Regions from separate parts of the Priestia sp. RMT2NF4 genome, predicted to be linked through region 2. Evidence: predicted binding sites of a transcription regulator. Region 2 holds the regulator's gene; the other holds the start of a gene.
The links. The regulator LexA, encoded in region 2, represses DNA repair genes until DNA is damaged. The targets are predictions, from matches to a motif close to CGAACATATGTTCG.

Region 1 (5,749 bases), on a different contig from region 2:
CAAAAGAGCGGAATGTAGGGTTTGTTTTTCAACACTATGCTTTGTTCAGGCATATGACTGTGTTTGATAACATTGCGTATGGTTTAAAAGTACGACCTAAAAAAACAAGACCTTCTAAAATGGACATTAACAAGAAAGTAACCGAGCTGCTGCAGCTTGTGAAACTAGAGCCGCTTGCAAATCGCTATCCTTCTCAATTATCGGGAGGACAGCGCCAGCGAGTAGCGCTTGCTCGAGCGTTAGCAGTGGAACCGAAAGTACTGCTATTAGATGAACCTTTTGGCGCTTTGGATGCGAAAGTTCGTAAAGATTTACGCAGATGGCTGCGTAAATTGCATAATGACTTTCATATTACGAGTATATTCGTTACGCATGATCAAGAAGAAGCTTTAGATGTAGCTGATCGTATTGTTGTAATGAACAACGGGAAAATTGAGCAGATTGGAAGTCCTGAGGAAGTATATGATCATCCTAACAGTCCATTTGTGTACGATTTTTTAGGAAACGTCAATTTATTTAAGGGTCGCATTCATAAAGGCAGGCTAAAACAAGGAAGCTTTGAAATGGATGTTCCAGAATTTAGCGGAAGAAATGAAGAAGCAGCTGTTGGATATGTGCGACCTCATGATATTCACCTTGAAAAAGTAAAAACAAGCGCAGATGCCGTTTCTGCAACCGTTAGCCATATTCATGTGATAGGACCTATCGTGCAAATTGAATTAAAAAGAGAAGATGCAGAAGAATTTTTAGAAGCTGAATTAAGCAAAGAGCATTATAAAACACTCAGCCTTCAAGTAGGAGAGCAGGTGTATGTAAAGCCTAAGCAGCTAAAAGTATTTATTCCAGAAGATTATTCTATTTGATAAAAAGCGTGAAGGGTATACCTTTGCGCTTTTTATCTATTAATAAATTAGTACCAGATATTAAAAGTAGGTGTTATAATTAAGTATAAACTGATTTGAGGTGGAGAAATGATGCAATCAAAAGCTAGAATCACAGGAATGGGGATATATACACCAAAGCAAAAATTAACGAACGACCATTTAAAAGAAATGGTTGATACAAGTGACGAATGGATTGTACAGCGCACGGGAATGAAAGAACGGCGAATTGCTGGTGAAGGCGAATACACGTCTACGCTTGCCATTCGAGCAGTTGAAAATTTGCTCAACCGATATGCTGTAGAAATAGAAGATGTAGATGCAATTATTGTTTCGACAACAACACCGGATCACTTTTTTCCTAGCGTAGCATGTCAGGTTCAAGATTACTTTCATATTGATCAAGCTGCTGCATTTGATTTAAGTGCCGCATGCGCCGGTTTTACATATGGACTTCACGTGGCGAACGGCTTAGTGACGTCCGGATTGCATAAAAAGATTTTAGTTATTGGTGCTGAAGTCATGTCGAAAATTACAGATTATACGGACCGGGCCACCTGCGTGCTGTTCGGTGACGGAGCGGGAGCTATGCTTGTAGAATACGATGAGCATAATCCAAGTTTCTTAGGATGTCACTACGGAACGGACGGAAGCGGAGGGGTGAATTTATATCGTTCTAATTTATCTGATACTCTTTCAGGAAAAGAAATTAACGCGAGCGGAAATTTAGTTCAAAATGGGCGTGAAGTATACCGCTTTGCTGTCCGAACGATTCCAAAAGGAGTAGGAGCATTGTTAAAGGGTACTTCCATTTCTCTTTCTGATGTAAATTGGTTTATTCCGCACAGTGCAAACCTTCGGATGATTGAAGCTATTTGTGCTAAAACAGGTGTTTCAATGGATAAAACGTTAACGAGTGTACAATACTGCGGAAATACATCTTCAGCTTCTATTCCACTTGCCTTGAACGAAGGAATAATGACAGGAAAAGTACGGGATAATGACCTTCTTATTCTCTATGGGTTTGGAGGAGGATTAACGCATTGCGGTTTGTTAATTAAATGGACGTGTAAAGAAAAAAGCTAAAAGGCATCGCCTTTTAGTTTTTTAGGCTTTCATTGAAGCGCTTTTTTATTATCGTTACAAGAAAGTTTTTTCTTTTTATTACAGCAGGTTTACTGTATTTTCAGCGCAAACATATATAATAGAAAAAACCCGCTTTTTTACAGCGGGTTTTTAGCTGGCTTTTGGAATAGTAAAACCTACTCCAAAGACGTCTCGCACATCGTGGACAACCACAAAAGCCTGTTCATCGACTTTATGAATAATGCGCTTTAACTCTAATAGTTCTTGTTTGTTCACAACTACGTACAATACGTCTTTTGCTTCTTTTGTATAGCTTCCATGAGCAGAAAAGACAGTGACGCCTCGCTGCATCTTTTTGTTAACTTGTTCGGCTACTTCAGCTGAACGGTGTGAAATAATAGTGATTGCTTTGCGGGGGTTAAGTCCTTCAATAATATAATCAAGCACCTTTGTTCCGATATAAAGAGAAATAACCGTGTACATCGTCTTTTCTCCACCGATGACAAAATAGGCGCTTGCTACAACTAATAAATCAATTGCTAGCATCGTTTTGCTAATATTCCAGTCTAGATATTGATTAGCTAAGCGGGCGATAACTGCCGAGCCTCCGGAAGTTCCGCCACCTCTAAACACAAGCCCGAGTCCTACACCGGCTAAAATACCAGCAAAAATAGCCCCCAGTAGCGTATCGTCAAGAGGATTTCCCAGTCCTTCAGTTATATGTAGGAATAGAGATGTGAAAATAATACATATAATTGTGTAAGCAATCACACGTTTGTGAAGCAATTTGTATCCGATCAGTACCAGCAAACCGTTTAATATAAAGTTTGTGATACCAGGAGACCAGCCTAGTACATAATAGGTAATCATTGTTACACCGGTTACGCCGCCTTCTGCTAATTCATTTGGAATAGCAAAATAATTAATGGCCAGTGCGAAAATGAGGCTTCCTAGAATAATGAGGATAATTTCTTTTATTTTATTGATCATGAACGTTACCTCCAATCATCAAAAACTCCGAAAACACAGTCATGACAATGTATTATACCAACTCTAGAGGCTGAATTAAAGATGGGATATTATTATTTTTTAAAAAATCAATTTCTGCTATCAACATAAAATCTTTTGACAGTTTTTATGGAGTATGAAAAAATGAATTGTTTGCTTTTATTTTGATTAAAAAGTTTTGCAATGAGAATGTTCGTTCGGTAAAATAGAAGCAAGAGTCAAGGGGGAGAATGAACGTGTATCAAGATGAATTAAAACAGTATGCGAAGTTAGTAATGCCTGAGCATTTAGAGAAAATGAAGAAAATGTACAGTCCCGAGGCGCATAAGCAGTCTTTAGGGTTGAAAAAAGAAAAGATTGAGCATATTGAAAATGTCATTATGAACAGTTACTCGGAGCATCATCCAGTAACCCTTCACGTCTATGAAGCAGGACATATTCAAAGATATGAACGAGTGACAATCGATAAAGTTTCTCTGCAGTCGAATACGCTGATGGTGACAGGGCCTTGTTATACATATTCGATTCGAGCGGATGCAGTAATTGAAGCAGATGTATGGAAAGATGAAAGCTACTCTAGCTAAGAGTAGCTTTTTTGTTGAATTTGTATCTTTTTTTTAACGCTTGCATACAATACATAAAAGCATATTCTGCGAGTAGTCACTTTTAGCTACTAGGAAATTTTGATTAAAGAAGGGATATTGTATGCAAAATGAAAAAACTCAAGTAAGAGAAATTGAATTAACGCAGTTCATTAAGAAAAGACTCGTTCGTTTTATCTCAAGTTTGGCTATTTCTTCTGCCCTTGCTTCTATATTATATATGCTTCTGTTTTTATTTAAATGATGGGTCACTTTGAGTTGTCCAAAAAGGTGGACAACTTTTTTGATGTATAGGCTCTCATTAAAACAGGACAAGCTAAACATAATTCAGTCAAGAGAAATTAAATCGGTCAAGAAATAGTCAAAAACAGTCATAGCTAATTAGTTGCAAGAAAACCTTTACATATAATGAGAAAAGTAGACAAATTCTTGAATTACCAGCTTATTTCCTTTTGTATAAACTATTATCAAAACAAATGCAAATCTAATTGTTCGTTCAAAAAACTTTATTTTGTAATTAAAAAAATGAATGTTTTTGATTTTTTATGATTGATTTTGAATGTAAACCGTGATAAAGTAAGTACATGAAATAAATGAAAACGCTTTTTTGAAAAAGGAGCTAGAACATGTTAACGCCGGAGAGACATCAACTAATCTTAAAACTTTTAAAAGAGAAAGAACTTGTAAAAGTGCAAGAGTTTATCGAAGTTACAGGCGCTTCGGAATCCACAATTAGAAGAGACTTAAGTCAACTAGAAGAAGAGCAAATGCTCAAACGTGTTCACGGTGGCGCTTCGCTTATTCGCAGTAAACGAATCGAACTGAGCGTTATCGAAAAATCTGCTAAAAATATTCAAGATAAACGAAACATTGCAGAGTATGCGGCTTCCATTATAAATGAAGGTGACTGTATTTTTTTAGATGCAGGAACTACAACGTATGAAATGATTCCTTTTTTGAAGCAAAAAGATGTAGTTGTCGTGACAAATGGTTTAATGCATTTAAACCCGATGTTAGAACAAGGTATCACCCTCTATTTAATTGGAGGATCTGTTAAACATAAAACGGGCGCTTTAATTGGCAATGGAGCTCTTTTAAGTCTTGAGCAGTATCGTTTTGATAAGTGCTTTATGGGAGCGAATGGGATTCATCATCAATATGGATATACAACTCCTGATCCAGAAGAAGCATTGATCAAGCAAACGGCAATGAAGCTTTCTAGAGAATCTTATATTTTATCAGATTCTACTAAGTTTTTTGAAACAAGTTTTGCGAAAATAGCCGATTTACATGAAGCAAAAATTATAACAAATGACGTACCTAGTGATGTACTTATACAGTATGCAAACAAAACAGACATAAAGGTTGTGAAATCATGATTTATACATGTACGTTGAACCCATCCGTTGATTACGTAGTACATGTTTCAGCATTCGAAGAAGGCGGACTTAACCGCACAACGAATGAAGCCAAGTTTCCAGGAGGGAAAGGCATTAACGTCTCTCGCGTTTTAAAGCGATTAGATGTTGATAATAAAGCTCTCGGTTTTGTAGCCGGCTTTACAGGAACCTATATCGAAGACTACTTAAAAGCGGAGAATATTGAAACAGCTTTTACAAGAGTTGATGGAGATACCCGCATTAACGTAAAGTTAAAAACGGAAAAAGAAACAGAAATTAACGGTCAAGGGCCTGCTATTACAGACGAAGCGCTTCAGTCTTTATTGACTCAAGTAAAGCAAATGACTGAAGGCGATATCTTCGTATTAGCAGGAAGTATACCGAAAACGCTTCCAAGTTCTGTGTATGAAACGTTAACGGAACTAGCAGCAGCGAACGGAGTAAAAGTAGTAGTAGATGCAAGTGGAAAAACCTTGCTAGACGTCGTGTCTCACAAGCCGTTTTTTATCAAACCAAATCATCATGAACTTGCAGAATTGTTTGATGTAGAAGTAAACAGTGCAGAAGATGCGCTAGTATACGGTAAAAAGCTTGTGGAACAAGGAGCGCAAAACGTCGTTGTATCCATGGCAGGCGATGGAGCACTTCTTATTAACGAAAGCGGTGTCTACAGTGCCACAGTCCCTAAAGGAACAGTGAAAAATTCTGTTGGAGCTGGCGATTCACTTGTAGCTGGATTTATTGCTTCTTATGTAAAGCAAGGGGATTTATT
Region 2 (16,415 bases):
AACTGCTTCATACTATCCCAATTGATGTTTCCCTTTAGCTTGCTAATAACTAAATTCATTCCGTAAATACCGGAAAGAACGGTATAAATCGTTAAAATTAATAATAAGTAATTGTGACGCTTGGCCGCGATTTTCTCTTGATTTTGATACAAAGTACCAAGGGTTTCTTTGACTTCTTGATAAAGAGAATTGATGTGGAAGATTTTTTTAAAGAGCTCAGAAAACTCTTGACCTTCCGTGCGAGAGCTAATTTCTAAAAATAAATATTTACCTGAAAATACAGTAATAGAGCGAATTAGTCGCTCGATGCCCTCTGAATTTTTATGAAACGTGAGCTGAGAATACTCATAGGATAGTTTTAGCAACACGATTTTATAGAAAAAATGCAAAAATAAATTATAGTAATGCTGGCCAAATAGATGATTCATCAAAAGCTGATCCGTTTTAGAGTCTGTCGATTTAGAAATACACGAAAACACATGGTCTGTTATAACGTAATAGGTTTCAGGAGCCCATCTGGAATACACGTGTTTGGTATTATACGTTTTAATATACTCATGGTTGTGTGCAGAGATAAACGGTTTCCCGTCAGGCGTATAGCTATTTAGCTGCCCAGTACGAAATAAAGTTGTGGAGTTAATCTCTTGCTCTTGATTTACCGTTACATAACTTAATACAAACATCCGTTCATCGATAAAATAAGGAAGACTCCCGACGTGCTGTTCACGCGTCGCTTCTTTTTTGATGTGTTCGTTCAAAAATGGCGCGAGCTGTGAAAAAATATAATCCTGTACTTTGCTATAGCGATGATGTTCATAGGTAATGGTGGATCCATGCTCTTCAGCAAGCTTCGGTTCTAATACACGAAAATGATTCATGAATTCTAAAATGTCATCATAGGTGTAATGATTATGACTCATCTCAGTGCGAATGGTCATGACGCCAATTTCAAAAGGACATAAAAAAACATCCACAGACAGCACGTTGCTAGACACGGTGGTGGAGGAAGTTTGTAGCGTAACGGTATGGTCTATTTTTTTTGAAAATCGAAGCAAGCCTTCTTTTTCGCACGAATCAGGAAATAGAATACATTCAATGTAAGGAAGAAAATATTGATCCAAGCTATCATGAGATACGTAATACTGTTCTCCGTAGTATTCTTTTTCTACATGTTTGTTTTGAATGGAAAAAAACTCAAACATATTTGCTTCTAGTGCATGAACAAGCTGCTCTTTATTTTTTCGATCAAAGGAAAAAGGAAAAAGAAACATGTTCATTGCTTTGGTAGGCATAATAGTTTGAAATGCTTCTGTTTTCCTTGGTGTATTGGTCATAAACTACATCCTTCTTATAGTCGGTTGTATTTTTTTTGAGAGTCGAAAAAATGCAGACAGAAAGTAAAAGGTAAAACAGGCTTTATAAAAACCGCTCTACCTGCCTGTAATGATTCGACGTATCATTTATAATATGCCAATTTTTTTAGAAAACAAACGTAAAAAACCAACTAACATCATGATTAGTTGGTTTTACATACAGTGTGTGATTAGTGAATCGTGCGATATACACCAGTGACTTTTCCTAAAATCGTTACGTGGCGAAGAATAATAGGCGCCATCGTTGAATTTTCAGGCTGTAAACGAACGAAATTTTCTTCTTTAAAGAAACGTTTTACCGTTGCTTCGTTGTCTTCGGTCATAGCGACCACAATATCTCCGTTATTAGCAGTTTGCTGCTGACGTACGATTACCATATCGCCATCTAGAATACCTGCTTCAATCATACTTTCTCCCATAATTTCAAGCATAAATACATGATCATCTGGAGAAACGAATTTATCTGGAAGAGGGAAATATTCTTCCACATTTTCAACGGCTGTTATAGGAAGACCCGCTGTTACTTTACCGATAACAGGAACATTAATGACATTGCTTTTAGGGATGTTTACTTCGTCTAGTTGAAGAACTTCGATTGCTCTTGGTTTTGTTGGATCTCTGCGAATTAACCCTTTACTTTCTAAACGAGCTAAATGCCCGTGTACAGTGGAGCTAGAGGCTAATCCCACCGCTTCCCCAATCTCACGAACAGAAGGCGGATAACCTTTTAATTTTACTTCGTGCTTAATAAAATCTAGTATGTCTTGTTGACGTTTTGATAGCTTCATATTTTTCACCTCGATTTTAGCTATTCTTTAGGTGAATTATACCACGTGATGTGTCAATATACAAACATAAGTTCGAAGAATTCCATTGACAGAAACAAATGTTCTCAATAAAATAAGAACATATATTCTGATAGGGGGATCATAATATGCACCAATTCTTACATTCTATGAAACATTACGCTATTTTTTTTGCAGTTATCGCTGCACTTACATATGTATTGACGCTGGTTTTAGGAGCGGATAAAGTAGATTTAGACAAATATTCAACGGTTACTATTACAAAAGGAGATACGCTTTGGGACTTGTCCAACAAGTATCATAATCACCATCATTTGACCACCAATGAATTTGTCAAATGGGTTGAAGACGTCAATGATCTAAACTCAGACACTGCCCAGTCTTTATCTCCTGGAGATAAATTATATATTCCTGTTTTAAAAAAAGAGTTACATAATCAAGTGGCAATTGAACAGTAGTGTGTAACGGCCGTTCCTGAATATTGTTAGAAGCCGAAAAGGTCGTGATAAAAGTGGACGCCATTATTTATTGCCGTGTAAGTACGGATAAAAAAACCCAAGAAACATCTTTACAGCGCCAGCAAGAAGAATTAAAAAAGCTTGCTGATCTTCACCATCTAAACGTAAAAAAAGTCGTAATGGAAAAAGCAAGCGGATATGACGTAGACAGAGAGGGTATATTGGATGTTCTTCATACAATGAAAGAAGAAAAAATATCTGTGCTGCTCATTCAAGACGAAACGCGATTAGGCAGAGGAAATGCCCGAATCGCGCTTCTTCATGCTTTTCATAAAGAAAATGCTACGATCTATACGATTAGTCATCAAGGTCAGCTTCAGCTTTCAGAATCTGATTCGATGGTGTTAGATATTATTAGCTTAGTGGAAGAGCATCAGCGGAAATTACATAACGCTAAAATTAAAAGAGGAATGAAAAGAGCCGTAGAAAACGGTTATCGTCCGCAGCAAAATTTAAAAAATCAAGGAGTTAACTCAGGAAGAGAAAAAAAAGAAGCGCCGATTGAAGAAATTGTCCGCCTTCGTCATAACGGCTTAACCTTTGCTGAAATTTCAGTTACGCTAAAAGGTTTTGGTTATAATATTTCAAAAGCAACGGTACATCGTCGCTATCAAGAGTATCAAGAAAGTGCTCAATCTCTTGATAAAACGAAAGAGATTTAGTAAGATGACTACATGTTGCCGGAACGGTTCGGTAATTTTAATTATTGATTATAAGGAGATAGGTTTTATATGCTATCAAAAGATAAACTTGCTCGTATTAATGCTCTTTCAAAAAAGGCAAAGGCTGAAGGTCTGACAGAATCTGAAGCGAAAGAACAGCAAGAGCTACGTCAGGAATATTTAAAAGTTTTCCGACAATCTATGACAAACCACCTTCATACGATTAAAGTTGTGGACGAGGAAGGTAAAGATGTTACGCCTAAGAAGTTAAAAGAGAGCAAAAAGAAGCGTCTTCACTAAGACGTTCTAGTAAAACTAGAGGGAGAGTTCCCTCTAGTTTTTTGTATATTTTTAATAAGGCACACAAAAACTGTAAAAGTGGAAATTTTTTTGGTTCAAGTATTGTACAAATAAGCAAATCATTAGTATGATAACATATGTACATAGTTTTGAAAGGAATGAAGAGTATGACACAACGTATTGAAGATCTTTCGATTGCAACAATTCGTACTTTATCAATCGATGCGATTGAGAAAGCAAATTCAGGTCACCCAGGTATGCCAATGGGAGCTGCTCCAATGGCATATACATTGTGGACAAAATTTATGAACATCAATCCAAAGAATCCAAACTGGTTCAACCGTGACCGCTTTGTATTATCAGCAGGACACGGATCAGCACTATTATACAGCTTGCTTCATTTAGCTGGATATGACTTATCAATTGAAGACCTTAAAAACTTCCGTCAATGGGGAAGCAAAACACCAGGTCATCCAGAGTTCGGTCATACAGCAGGTGTTGATGCAACAACTGGTCCACTAGGACAAGGTATTGCAATGGCTGTTGGTAAAGCAATGGCAGAACGTCATTTAGCTGAAACATACAACAAAGAAGGTTTAGAAATTGTAGACCACTTTACGTATGGTATTTGTGGTGACGGAGACTTAATGGAAGGTGTATCTGCTGAAGCAGCTTCATTAGCGGCACACTTAAAATTAGGACGCTTAGTTGTTTTATACGATTCAAATGATATTTCTTTAGACGGAGATTTAGATCGCTCGTTCTCTGAGAACGTAGAAGATCGTTTCAAGGCTTACGGATGGCAAGTAATTCGCGTTGAAGACGGCAATGACTTGACAGCGATTGCAAACGCAATTGAAGAAGCAAAAGGCGATTTAACACGCCCAACGCTAATTGAAGTAAAAACAACAATCGGATTTGGTTCTCCAAACCACGCGGGTACTTCTGGCGTGCACGGTTCTCCATTAGGTTCCGATGAAACAAAATTAACAAAAGAAGCTTATGCATGGACATTTGAAGAAGATTTCTATGTGCCAGAAGAAGTGTATGCTCACTTCAAAGCTACAATTGCTGAAGATGGCCAAAAGAAAGAAAACGAATGGAACGATGTATTTGCACAGTATAAAGAAAAATATCCTGAACTAGGTCGTCAATTTGAACTAGCAGTAGAAGGAAAGTTACCGGAAGGCTGGGAAGAAACGCTTCCAGCATACGAAACGGGTTCAAGCTTAGCTAGCCGTGCTTCTTCTGGAGAAGTATTAAACGCAGTAGCACAAGCTGTACCTCAATTCTTCGGCGGTTCAGCTGACTTAGCTGGGTCAAATAAAACAATGATTAAAGGTTCAGAAGACTTCACTGCAGCTGATTACAGCGGACGTAATATTTGGTTCGGTGTACGTGAATTTGCAATGGGAGCTGCATTAAACGGTATGGCTCTACACGGCGGTGTAAAAGTATTCGGAGGAACATTCTTTGTATTCTCTGATTATCTTCGCCCAGCAATTCGCTTAGCAGCTTTAATGAAGCTTCCTGTAACATATGTATTCACACATGACAGTATCGCAGTTGGAGAAGACGGCCCAACACATGAGCCAATTGAACAATTGCCATCACTTCGTGCAATGCCAGGTCTTTCAGTGGTTCGTCCTGCAGATGCAAATGAAACAGCTGCTGCATGGCGCTTAGCATTAGAATCAACTGACCGCCCAACGGCGCTTGTATTGACTCGTCAAAACTTGCCAACGCTTGAAGGTACAAAAGAAAATGCATACGAAGGCGTGTCTAAAGGCGCGTACGTTGTATCTAAAGCTGGTAAAGACCAAGCGGATGCATTAATACTTGCAACAGGCTCTGAAGTAAGCCTAGCAGTAGAAGCACAAAAAGCATTAGCTGCAGAAGGCATTGATGTATCTGTAGTAAGTATGCCTGCATGGGATCGTTTCGAAGAGCAATCTGCTGAGTACAAAGAAAGTGTTATCCCTAAATCAGTGAAAAAACGTTTAGGTATTGAAATGGCTTCTACACTTGGCTGGGAACGCTATGTTGGAGACGAGGGACAAGTTCTTGGTATTAATCACTTCGGTGCATCTGCTCCTGGTGAAACAATCATGAAAGAATTTGGTTTTACAGTTGAAAATGTAGTAGCAAAAGTGAAAAGCTTGCTTAATGCATAATTCTTTTTCACAAGAAAGAGCAGACTCCTATGGTCTGCTCTTTTTTTTCGACAAAAAAACAAAGAAATTTTTTCATCGATAGACAAGCATTGCGTACACCATTCGGTATAATGGTACAAAAAAGAACGAGCCGAAAGGGAGGATGAATCGTGAGAACGTATGAAGTATATTTAATGGAGGAAGAAGTTGCATCATCCTATTTTCGAAGAGAAAAGCTCATTTATCAGCTGCTGATTGAATATAAAATGAAACGTCACTTGCAGGAAACGCATTTACAAAAACAAGTTCATTACATTACTCGCCAACTGCCCAATTCATTTATTCAACGAGAATTACTTCAGGCGTTTTCTCATTATCCTCATTTTTTTACTCATCAAGAGACGTTTGTGCTAGAATATCCTCATAAAAAAAGTCGAGCATCTATAAAATTAACGAATCGCTGTATAACAATTGAAGGAGATGGCAATGTTGATGCTGAGACAGCTTTTTTTGAAGTATTACGCAAGCTAGATCCTTGTTTTTTAGCAGTGAATTATGGAACGGATGAATACGGCTGGCTGAGGCCTGTGAAAACAAGAAAATTTGTGTAATTATTTAAGGAAATTGGAACGGAAATATTGTATAATAGCGTATGGTCTAGTACACTGTAAGTTAGACAACACGAAGGAGGAAGTAATACCATGGGAATGTATATTCTAGTTGGTGTTCTAGCATTAATTGTTGGGATAGCGCTAGGATTTTTCATTGCTCGTAAGTATATGATGAGCTATCTGAAGAAAAATCCACCAATTAATGAACAAATGTTAAAAATGATGATGATGCAAATGGGCATGAAACCATCGCAGAAAAAAATTAACCAAATGATGAAAGCAATGAACGGCCAAATTAAATAATGGTTAATTGGACAGACACTCTCTATTCAGAAGGGTGTCTTTTGTTTTATGATAGAGATAAGAAAATGGTTGTGGGGCTAGGGGGATACGATGAAAATTTTTCGAGAGTTATGGTGGTTTTTCAAACAGGAAAAAAAGTCTTACATAACGGGGATAGCGCTGCTCATTATTGTGGCAGCATTAGAACTTCTCCCGCCTAAAATTATTGGTTTAACGGTAGATGGCATTAAAGAAGGGACGCTGAATGGAAAGCGCTTAATGCAGATGGTTGGCATTTTGCTAGGAGCTGCTGTTGTGGCCTATTTCACAAGATACATATGGCGTATTATGATATTTGGTTCATCTGTTAAACTAGCCAAGCAGCTGAGAAATACTCTCTACACTCATTTTACCAGGATGAATCAGGCCTTTTATCAGCGGCGGCGAATTGGGGATTTGATGGCCCATGCAACGAATGATATTCAAGCTATTCAACAAACTGCAGGTTCGGGCGTTTTGACGCTCGTGGATTCCATTGTCACAGGAGGGCTTGTTCTATGCACAATGGCCCTAACAATCAGCTGGAAATTAACGCTTATTTGCCTTATTCCTATGCCGCTTATGGCCGTTTTAACAAGTTACTATGGTACATTGCTTCATGCGCGGTTTCATCACGCACAAGCAGCATTTTCTACTTTAAATGATAAGGTTCAAGAAAGCATTAGCGGAATTAAAGTCATTAAGACGTTTGGGGAAGAAGCAGCTGATGTCGAAGAATTTCGTATGAAGTCTGCAGATGTTGTTCAAAAGAACATGAAAGTAGCACGAGTAGATGCATTGTTTGATCCGACCATTTCGATTATTGTAGCACTTTCTTTTTTACTTGCTCTTATTTTTGGCAGCAAGATGGTGATTAGTGAAGAGTTAACACTGGGACAGCTTGTTACCTTTACAACTTATTTGGGCCTTCTTATTTGGCCGATGCTCGCGTTTGGCTGGCTATTTAACATTGTGGAACGAGGAAGAGCATCATATGACAGGGTATTTTCTTTATTAAAAGAAGAAAATTCGATTGAAGAAGCAGCGCATCCTAGTGTTGAACTGCCAACAGGAAATATTGAAGCTGTTATTCATAGGTTTTCGTATGGTAAAGAAGACGAATACACGTTAAACGAAATTTACTTTACACTTTCTCGCGGTCAAACGTTAGGGATTGTCGGAAAGACGGGTGCTGGGAAAACCACGCTTTTAAAGCTGTTGCTTCGTGAATTTGATGTAAGCGACGGAGCTGTTTTATGGGGAGGAAAAGACATTAAAGATTATGCTTTTGATTCACTGTACAAAAGCATTGGATATGTTCCTCAAGATCACTTTTTGTTTTCAACAACAGTCGCTGCTAATATCGCGTTCGGAAAAGAAGACGCAAGCAATCAAGAAATCCAAGAAGCGGCTAAAGTTGCAAATGTACATAAAGACATCCTCGATTTTACAGATGGCTATCAAACAATAGTAGGTGAAAAAGGCGTTTCGTTATCTGGTGGACAAAAACAGCGTATCTCGATTGCAAGAGCTCTTCTATTAGATCCTGAGCTTTTAATTTTAGATGACTCGCTATCAGCGGTAGATGGAAAAACGGAAGCGGGTATTTTACAAGCGTTGAGGCAAAAACGTCAAAATCGAACAACGATTATTACAGCGCATCGGCTGAGCTCGGTTACTCATGCAGACCTGATTCTTGTCCTTGATAAAGGGAAAATTATTCAGCGAGGAAATCATGAGGAACTGCTTAGCGTGAGCGGCTGGTATCAGGATATGTACGATAGACAGCAGCTTGAACGTGCGGTAGAAGAAGGAGAGACGAAAAATGAAAATTGAGCATTCTTCGGTACATAAACGTCTGTTTCACTATACAATTCCGCATAAAAAATCATTTTTTTTAGCGTTCACTCTATTATTAATTGCTACGGCTGCTGATTTATTAGGGCCCATTTTGATTAAAATTTTCATTGACGATTATTTAACTCCTAAGTATTTGCCTCTTCAGCCTCTGGTGTGGCTTGCAAGCAGTTATTTGCTTTTACAGCTTTTAAAAATTGTCGTTCAATACTTTCAGCTTCTGCAGTTTCAGAAAATTGCGCTTCAAATTATTCAGCAGATTCGAATTGACGTTTTTTCTCATGTTCATCGTCTGGCGCTTCGCTTTTTTGACAACACGCCAACGGGAAGCCTTGTTTCTCGAATTACAAATGACACGGAAGCTATGAAAGAAATGTTTGTAGAAGTCATCGCGGTTTTTATTCAAAATGGGGTATTTTTGATTGGTATTTTTATAGCGATGTTTATGCTAGATGTGAAGCTGGCTTTTTACTGTTTAGTTCTTCTCCCGTTTATTTGGGGACTTATGAAGCTTTATCAGCATTACAGCGCTATTTACTACGGACAGCTCCGAGAAAAGCTAAGTCAGTTAAATGCCAAGCTTCATGAGTCTTTGCAAGGCATGTCCATTATTCAATTATTTCGTCAAGAAAAGCGGCTTCGCTCGGAATTTGAAGAAATTAATGATGAGCACTACAAAGCGGGCATGCGCAATATTAAGTTAGATGGTTTGCTATTGAGGCCTGCTGTCGAAATTCTTTATATTTTAGCCGTTATTCTTGTGCTCAGTTATTTTGGCATTTCCGTAGCTGACAGTCCTGTTAAAATTGGTGTTCTTTACGCGTTTATCAACTATTTGGATCGTTTTTTTGAGCCCGTTAATGAAATGATGCAGCGTCTTTCTATGTATCAGCAAGCGATGGTATCAGCCTCCCGGGTATTTGATTTGATGGATGAGGAAGAAAAAAATCCAGTGATGACAGGAGAACAAAAGCAGGGGGTACAAAAAGGAACGGTAGAATTCAAAAACGTCACGTTTTCCTATGACGGTGTTCGAGATGTGCTTTCTGATATATCATTTACGGTAAACGAAGGAGAAACAGTGGCTTTAGTAGGCCATACTGGAAGCGGGAAAAGCTCCATCATTAATTTATTAATGCGTTTTTATGAGCAGCAAAAAGGAGACATTTTGATCGATAATAAACCACTGTCGTCCTTTTCAAATAAACAGCTTCGAGATCAGGTAGGGCTGGTGCTGCAAGATGCCTTTTTATTTGCCGATACCGTAAAGCGAAATATTACGCTGCATGAAGACCATTTTTCTGATGAGCAAGTAAAAGCAGCGGCGAAATTTGTGCAAGCTCACGCATTTATCGAAGCTCTTCCTAATAAGTATAATGAAGTGCTAGTGGAAAGAGGTTCAACTTTATCAAGCGGTCAGCGTCAGCTCTTAGCATTTGCAAGAACGGTGATTCGAAACCCTAAAATCCTTATTCTTGATGAAGCAACAGCCCATATCGATACAGAAACGGAAGAAGCGATTCAAGAAGTGTTAAGAGATATGGGAAAAGGCCGCACAACGATTGCGATTGCACATCGTTTATCAACTATTCAACACGCCGATTGTATTTTAGTATTGCATAAAGGGAAAATAGTCGAAAAAGGAACGCATGCTGAACTGCTAGATAAAGGCGGTTTGTACTATAATATGTATCAGCTTCAGCACAGTGAAAAAGAGGAAAATTTCAATAAAGAAACAGGAGTAAAAGAGATTTATAAAGAATTGATAGAGTGAAGGTGAAAAAAAGAAACAACCTTCATGAAGAGGTTGTTTCTGTTGTTTGAGCAGGGAATTCATTGTAAACGTTTAATAAATGATCTAATTCTTGACTATGTTTAATAGCAGGTGGAGAGTTTAATCCACTTACTCGGACTATGCGGATGAGTTCTTCTCGTTTCTTTTCAATCGCTAATAGAATATCTTTTTTGGCCAATGCTATGTATCCCTTCTAACAAGTCGTTTACCTAATTATACAAGATAATGGTACTATTTGAAAGAAGTGAGATAAGACAATTTGGTTACAAAATGGTAACGAAAAAGAACAAAAAGAACAAAAAAGGGAAGTGGGAAATGTGGGAGATTTAAATTTATTTTTGGCATTTGGCGCAGGCTTTTTATCGTTTATTTCACCCTGCTGTTTGCCTTTGTATCCAGCTTTTTTATCGTACATAACGGGAGTATCAGTCAGCGAGCTAAAGGAAGGCGCTAAGTCACATCAGCGCAAAGCTTTTATTCACACAGCTTTTTTCCTGCTGGGATTTTCTGTTATCTTTATTATGATTGGTTTTGCGACATCCTTTATTGGTCAGTGGTTTTTTAACTATAAGGATTTAATTCGGCAGATTGGCGCTATTCTTATTATTTTCTTTGGTCTAGTTGTACTAGGGATTTTTAAGCCTCGAATTCTTATGCAGGAACATAAAGTTCAATTCGCCAATAAGCCGGCTGGACTCTTAGGTTCTTCTTTTATTGGTATGGCTTTTGCTGCCGGCTGGACTCCTTGCACGGGACCTATTTTAGTATCGGTTATGGCGCTTGCAGCGACAAACCCAGGCTCCGGTCTTTTGTACATGATAACGTATTCACTTGGGTTTTCTATTCCGTTCTTTATCATGACATTCTTTATTGGAAAAATGAACTGGTTAAAAAAACATATGAATTCCATGATGAAAGTTGGCGGATACGCAATGATTGGCATGGGGTTTATTTTATATTTTGACTGGATGACAAAAATTATTATTTATACAACGAGCGTATTTGGAGGGTTTACGGGCTTTTAAAAAGGGAAAATGATACAAAAAAGAATCTGGAAGTTGGCAGGTTCTTTTTTGTTTTTTAAAGACCAAACGTTCATTTTAGCTCTTAGGAAAGAAGCAAGAATATGACTCGAAAAAATATATAGAAAAAATTTATTTTTACTATATCTTCTATAAATACGGAGTGATACAATGAAATCGTCATATTTTTAATTGTTAAAAAGAGGTGTATAAATTGAAAGATATTTTGTTAATCTTGCTTTTGCAACTGATCTATGTACCGATCTTGACGCTGCGCACAATTTTTTTAGTCAAAGGTATGAGTATGTATGCCTCGGTTTTTGGATTTGTTGAAGCGTTAATTTATGTATTTGGCTTATCCCTAGTATTTTCAGGAGATCAAAGCACGCTTGCTATGGTTGTATACGCAGTTGGATTTGGAGTGGGAATTATACTTGGAAGTTATATCGAATCTAGGCTTGCTATCGGATATACAACATTCTTAGTTAACCTTATGACCAAAAATGAAGAGTTAATTAACCGCCTTCGACAGGAAGGTTTTGGTGTTACTGTGTACCAAGGTGAAGGAAGAGACAGTGCACGCTATAGATTAGACATTTTAACAAAAAGAAGTAGAGAAGAAGAGCTATTAGCATTCATTGAAGAATATGAGCCTCGTGCTTTCATTATTTCATACGAGCCGCGTAAATTTAAAGGCGGGTTCTTACTAAAAGCAATGAAAAAGCAAAAACAAAAGCAAAAAGCAAAAGCAGATATTACCTCTACTAAATAAAAACAGAAGAGATCCTCTTCTGTTTTTTTGTTGCACTTTTACTTCTGATGTTTTTTGGATTATAATATAAGTACACACTAAACTATAGTAAAGGAAGGATTTCATTGGTTATTGCTTCAACACTTGTCGCAATTTTTATGGCTTCTTTCATATTAGTTGTTCGAATGAAAGCTGCTGATAAACCAACGAATGCAAAAAAAATTATACTTCCGCCTTTTTTTATGAGTACGGGAGCGTTAATGTTTATCTTTCCAATGTTTCGAGTAACGGGTGCAGAACTGCTTGAGGCGTTAATAGCAGGCATGATCTTCTCAATCCTGTTAATTAAAACGTCTAAATTTGAAATTCGTGACGATCATATTTACTTGAAGCGTTCAAAAGCTTTTGCATTCATTATTATTGGTTTGCTTATTATTCGAATTGCAATGAAAATATATTTAAGTTCTTCAATTGATGTTGGCCAGCTTGGCGGTATGTTCTGGATTTTAGCATTTGGTATGATTGTACCTTGGCGCATTGCGATGTACACATCGTACAAAAAGCTCGAACGAAAGCTGCACAATGATCGTCTTGGAAATACAACGATATTAAATTAAAAAAGGTGGCTACGCAGCCACCTTTTTTGATTTAAAATAAATGCTGATAAGGGACGGCATCTATTTTTTGCTTTTTTAATGTTTTTAATAAAAATTTATGATCACGTTTAGGCGTAGCTAAGATGTATCCACGTACGATTAAGTCTTCTGTTATAGAGGCGGCTTGTTCCTCAAGTGCGAGTTCCCCAATTTTCCCTGCAATTTTTTGTTTGGCCACATCGCGAAATAGTTCAGGTACTGGTTCAACAAGAACGTTTAATAGCTGCTTTTGATCCGCTGACCAAAGGTGAATGGTTTTGGAAAGATAGTGATCTTGCCAATCAAGTTCAGACATGCCGTCTTCTTTTGGTAAGCGCTTTAAAAATTTTCTGAACATAAAAAATCCGCCGATAGCAAACATGCTCATTAAAAAGACAACCCAAAATAAAATAACCCATAAAAACCAGCCCTCTAGCATATTTTTCACTCCTTTATAAAGAGATTAATCATAACATTACTATATTTATACATTTATTATAAAAGCCTTGTTCCTTTTATGGCAATATAAAATTCCTGCACTTTATGTGAAAAGAGAGTCATTTTTGACTTACTGATAAGTTTATATTGACTCATTAATGAGTGAATTATCGTTAGAATTATCTAAAAATGCTTATTTTTCAGCCTTTTAAAAGTTGGCACGTTTTTTGCATATAAACTAATTGAAGAATTATTTAATATGAGAGGAAGATAAAAAATGAGTCAAACTTTTAGCAAAGTAGCAACAAATTTACCGGGAGAAAATGCAAAGCAATTATTAGATAGAAGACACCGTGCCATTCCGAAAGGTGTAAGTTATGGCATTCCGACATTTGCTGATACGGCTGAAGGGGCGATCGTTAAAGATGTCGATGGCAATACGTTTATTGATTTCGTAGGGGCAATTGGCACAATCAATGTAGGACATAGTCATCCAAAAGTAAAAGAAGCGCTTCACAAGCAAGTAGACCGTTTTATTCACACAGGATTTAATGTCATGATGTATGAGTCATATGTAGAGCTTGCAGAAAGATTAGCAGCAATTGCACCTGGTGAATTTGACAAGAAAGTATTACTTTTAAATAGCGGAGCAGAAGCTGTAGAAAATGCAGTGAAAATTGCTCGTAAATATACAAAGCGTCAAGGAATTATTTCATTTAACCGCGGTTTCCACGGCCGTACATTAATGACAATGACAATGACAAGTAAAGTAAAGCCATATAAATATGAATTTGGACCGTTTGCTCCTGAAGTATACAAAGCTCCATATCCTTATGAGTATCGCCGCCCACAAGGATTATCAGTTGAAGCATACGAAGAGTTTATGATCACTGAATTCAAAAACTTCTTAAATACAGAAGTAGCACCAGAAACGATTGCAGCTGTTGTAATGGAGCCAATTCAAGGCGAAGGTGGTTTCATTGTTCCAGGTAAACGTTTTGTGCAAGAAGTGTATCAATTATGTAAAGAGCACGGAATTTTATTTGTATCAGATGAAATTCAAGCTGGTTTTGCACGTACGGGCCGCTACTTCGGTATTGAACACTTTGACGTTGCACCAGATTTAATTACAGTATCTAAATCACTAGGAGCTGGTGTACCGATTAGTGGTGTCATCGGCCGCGCTGAAATCATGGATGAATCTAATCCTGGTGAGCTTGGCGGAACGTACTGCGGAAGCCCTCTTGGATGTGAAGCGGCTTTAGCTGTACTTGATATCATTGAAGAAGAAAAGCTAAATGAACGCGGTGAGTACCTTGGAAAAGTGGTAACATCACGATTTGAAAAATTAGCAGAAAAATATGACTGTATCGGTGATATCCGCGGATTAGGAGCTATGTCTGCTATCGAGCTTGTGAAAGACCGCGAAACAAAAGAAGCGGATAAAGAGCTTACACAGCGCATCGTAAAAGAAGCAAACAAACGTGGATTATTACTGCTTAGCGCGGGAGTATTCGGAAACGTTCTTCGTATCTTAATGCCGATTGTTATTACAGATGAGCAGCTAGAAGAAGGCTTAGCTATTTTTGAAGCAGCACTAGAAGCAAGCGTGCAGCAAACGGTTGAAGTATAAGAGAAATTGAGGCATGAGTGAAGAGAGAACTCTTCACTCATTCTTCATAAATCACAAAGAATGGATATGTTTGGACACTCTATTTATAGATTTTTCATTTTCTGATAAAATAAAATAATAATTATTTTTTGACGAAAAGGTGATTCAAATGACCATTCATAAAAAGCAGATTCAGCAAATTAACGACGAACTTTACGATATATTTGAGTCATCATTTGATGAAATCTTTGTAACTGATGCAAATGGGTATGTATTAGTTGTAAATTCAGAGTGTGAAAAAAATTATGCTTTGAAAGTGGAAGATTTTATTGGAAAGCACGTAAAAGAACTTCAGGAAATGGGCATCTTTTATCCTTCGGCCACGTTAAAGGTGATTGAATCTAATCAAGCAATTGAATTGGTTCAAAAAACAAACTCAGGCCGATATCTTCATGTGCGGACTAGGCCAGTATTTACCAATGACGGGCAATTGAAAAGTGTTATTAGCTATTCTCGAGATCTCACAGACTTAATGGAACTAAAACGAAAAGTAGAAGAGATGGAAGAACAGCTTGAAAACTATAAAAAAGAGTTAAACGAATCCGTAGATTTAGAAGGAATCGTAACAAAAAGCGAAGCGATGAAAAAAGTTTTTTCAACCATTCAACGAGTTGCTTCTGTAAATACAACCGTTCTCTTACTTGGAGAAACAGGGGTAGGAAAAAGCAGAGTAGCAAAACTGCTTCATCAGCTTAGTACAAGAAAACAGCAGCCGTATCATGAGCTTAATTGTGCAGCGCTTCCTGAACAGCTTATTGAGTCAGAGCTATTTGGCTATGAAGGCGGTACTTTCACTGGAGCATTTCGCGAAGGGAAAAAAGGGATCATTGAGCTTTCGAACGAAGGCACGCTTTTTCTAGATGAGATTGGTGAACTTTCTCTTTCAGCACAAAGTAAGTTGCTCCATGTACTGCAAGACCGTACAATTCGTCCCGTGGGCTCAACAAGAGCAGTATCAATAGACGTACGAATTATTGCTGCTACGAATCAAAACCTGGAGCAAATGGTCGAAGAAGGAAAGTTTAGACGTGATTTGTACTATCGACTTAACGTGGTGCCAATTACGATCCCACCTCTACGAGAGCGAAAAGAAGATATTCTGCCTCTTGTCTATCAGTTTCTTCATCATTTTAATACGGTATACGAACGTAATGTACGCTTATCACCAAAGGCATTAGATGCATTTTTAGGGCAGGAATGGAAAGGAAACGTTCGCGAAGTGGAAAATATCATTGAGCGTCTGGTTGTTACAGGAGAAGAAATGATTACGCTTAAAGACTTGCCATTTGCAAAAGAGTTTGCTATCAATCCACCTGTGCATACGCTTCCTGAAATGATTGAACATGTGGAAAAAGAAATGGTCATCAAGGCGTTTGAACAGCATAGGTCATCTTACAAAGTAGCCGAACAGCTTGGTATTAGTCAATCACAAGCGAGCCGTAAAATTCGAAAATATGTGTCGGACAGTACCGAACAGTGAGTAGATAAATTTAAGCAGGGA

Region 1: ACMX9J_RS01510 (YolD-like family protein) is a predicted target of LexA. The motif match lies at 3,162-3,175, and genes of this name have one in related genera.

What each region holds. Positions count from the first base shown of each region.
Region 1 is NZ_JBLQZO010000001.1:302,472-308,220, forward strand. It holds gene ACMX9J_RS01495 (sulfate/molybdate ABC transporter ATP-binding protein) at 1-863, shown strand, start outside; gene ACMX9J_RS01500 (ketoacyl-ACP synthase III) at 972-1,967, shown strand; gene ACMX9J_RS01505 (YitT family protein) at 2,118-2,957, opposite strand; gene ACMX9J_RS01510 (YolD-like family protein) at 3,206-3,559, shown strand; gene ACMX9J_RS01515 (hypothetical protein) at 3,681-3,821, shown strand; gene ACMX9J_RS01520 (DeoR/GlpR family DNA-binding transcription regulator) at 4,204-4,956, shown strand; gene pfkB (1-phosphofructokinase) at 4,953-5,749, shown strand, end outside.
Region 2 is NZ_JBLQZO010000002.1:412,317-428,731, reverse strand. It holds gene ACMX9J_RS11405 (hypothetical protein) at 1-1,334, opposite strand, end outside; gene lexA (transcriptional repressor LexA) at 1,544-2,161, opposite strand; gene yneA (cell division suppressor protein YneA) at 2,308-2,637, shown strand; gene ACMX9J_RS11390 (recombinase family protein) at 2,691-3,359, shown strand; gene ACMX9J_RS11385 (DUF896 domain-containing protein) at 3,429-3,659, shown strand; gene tkt (transketolase) at 3,827-5,833, shown strand; gene sirA (sporulation inhibitor of replication protein SirA) at 5,983-6,423, shown strand; gene ACMX9J_RS11370 (YneF family protein) at 6,514-6,726, shown strand; gene ACMX9J_RS11365 (ABC transporter transmembrane domain-containing protein) at 6,817-8,580, shown strand; gene ACMX9J_RS11360 (ABC transporter ATP-binding protein) at 8,570-10,375, shown strand; gene ACMX9J_RS11355 (aspartyl-phosphate phosphatase Spo0E family protein) at 10,398-10,574, opposite strand; gene ACMX9J_RS11350 (cytochrome c biogenesis CcdA family protein) at 10,714-11,421, shown strand; gene ACMX9J_RS11345 (DUF2179 domain-containing protein) at 11,633-12,190, shown strand; gene ACMX9J_RS11340 (CcdC family protein) at 12,295-12,786, shown strand; gene ACMX9J_RS11335 (DUF2621 domain-containing protein) at 12,818-13,243, opposite strand; gene gabT (4-aminobutyrate--2-oxoglutarate transaminase) at 13,520-14,875, shown strand; gene ACMX9J_RS11325 (sigma-54 interaction domain-containing protein) at 15,024-16,394, shown strand.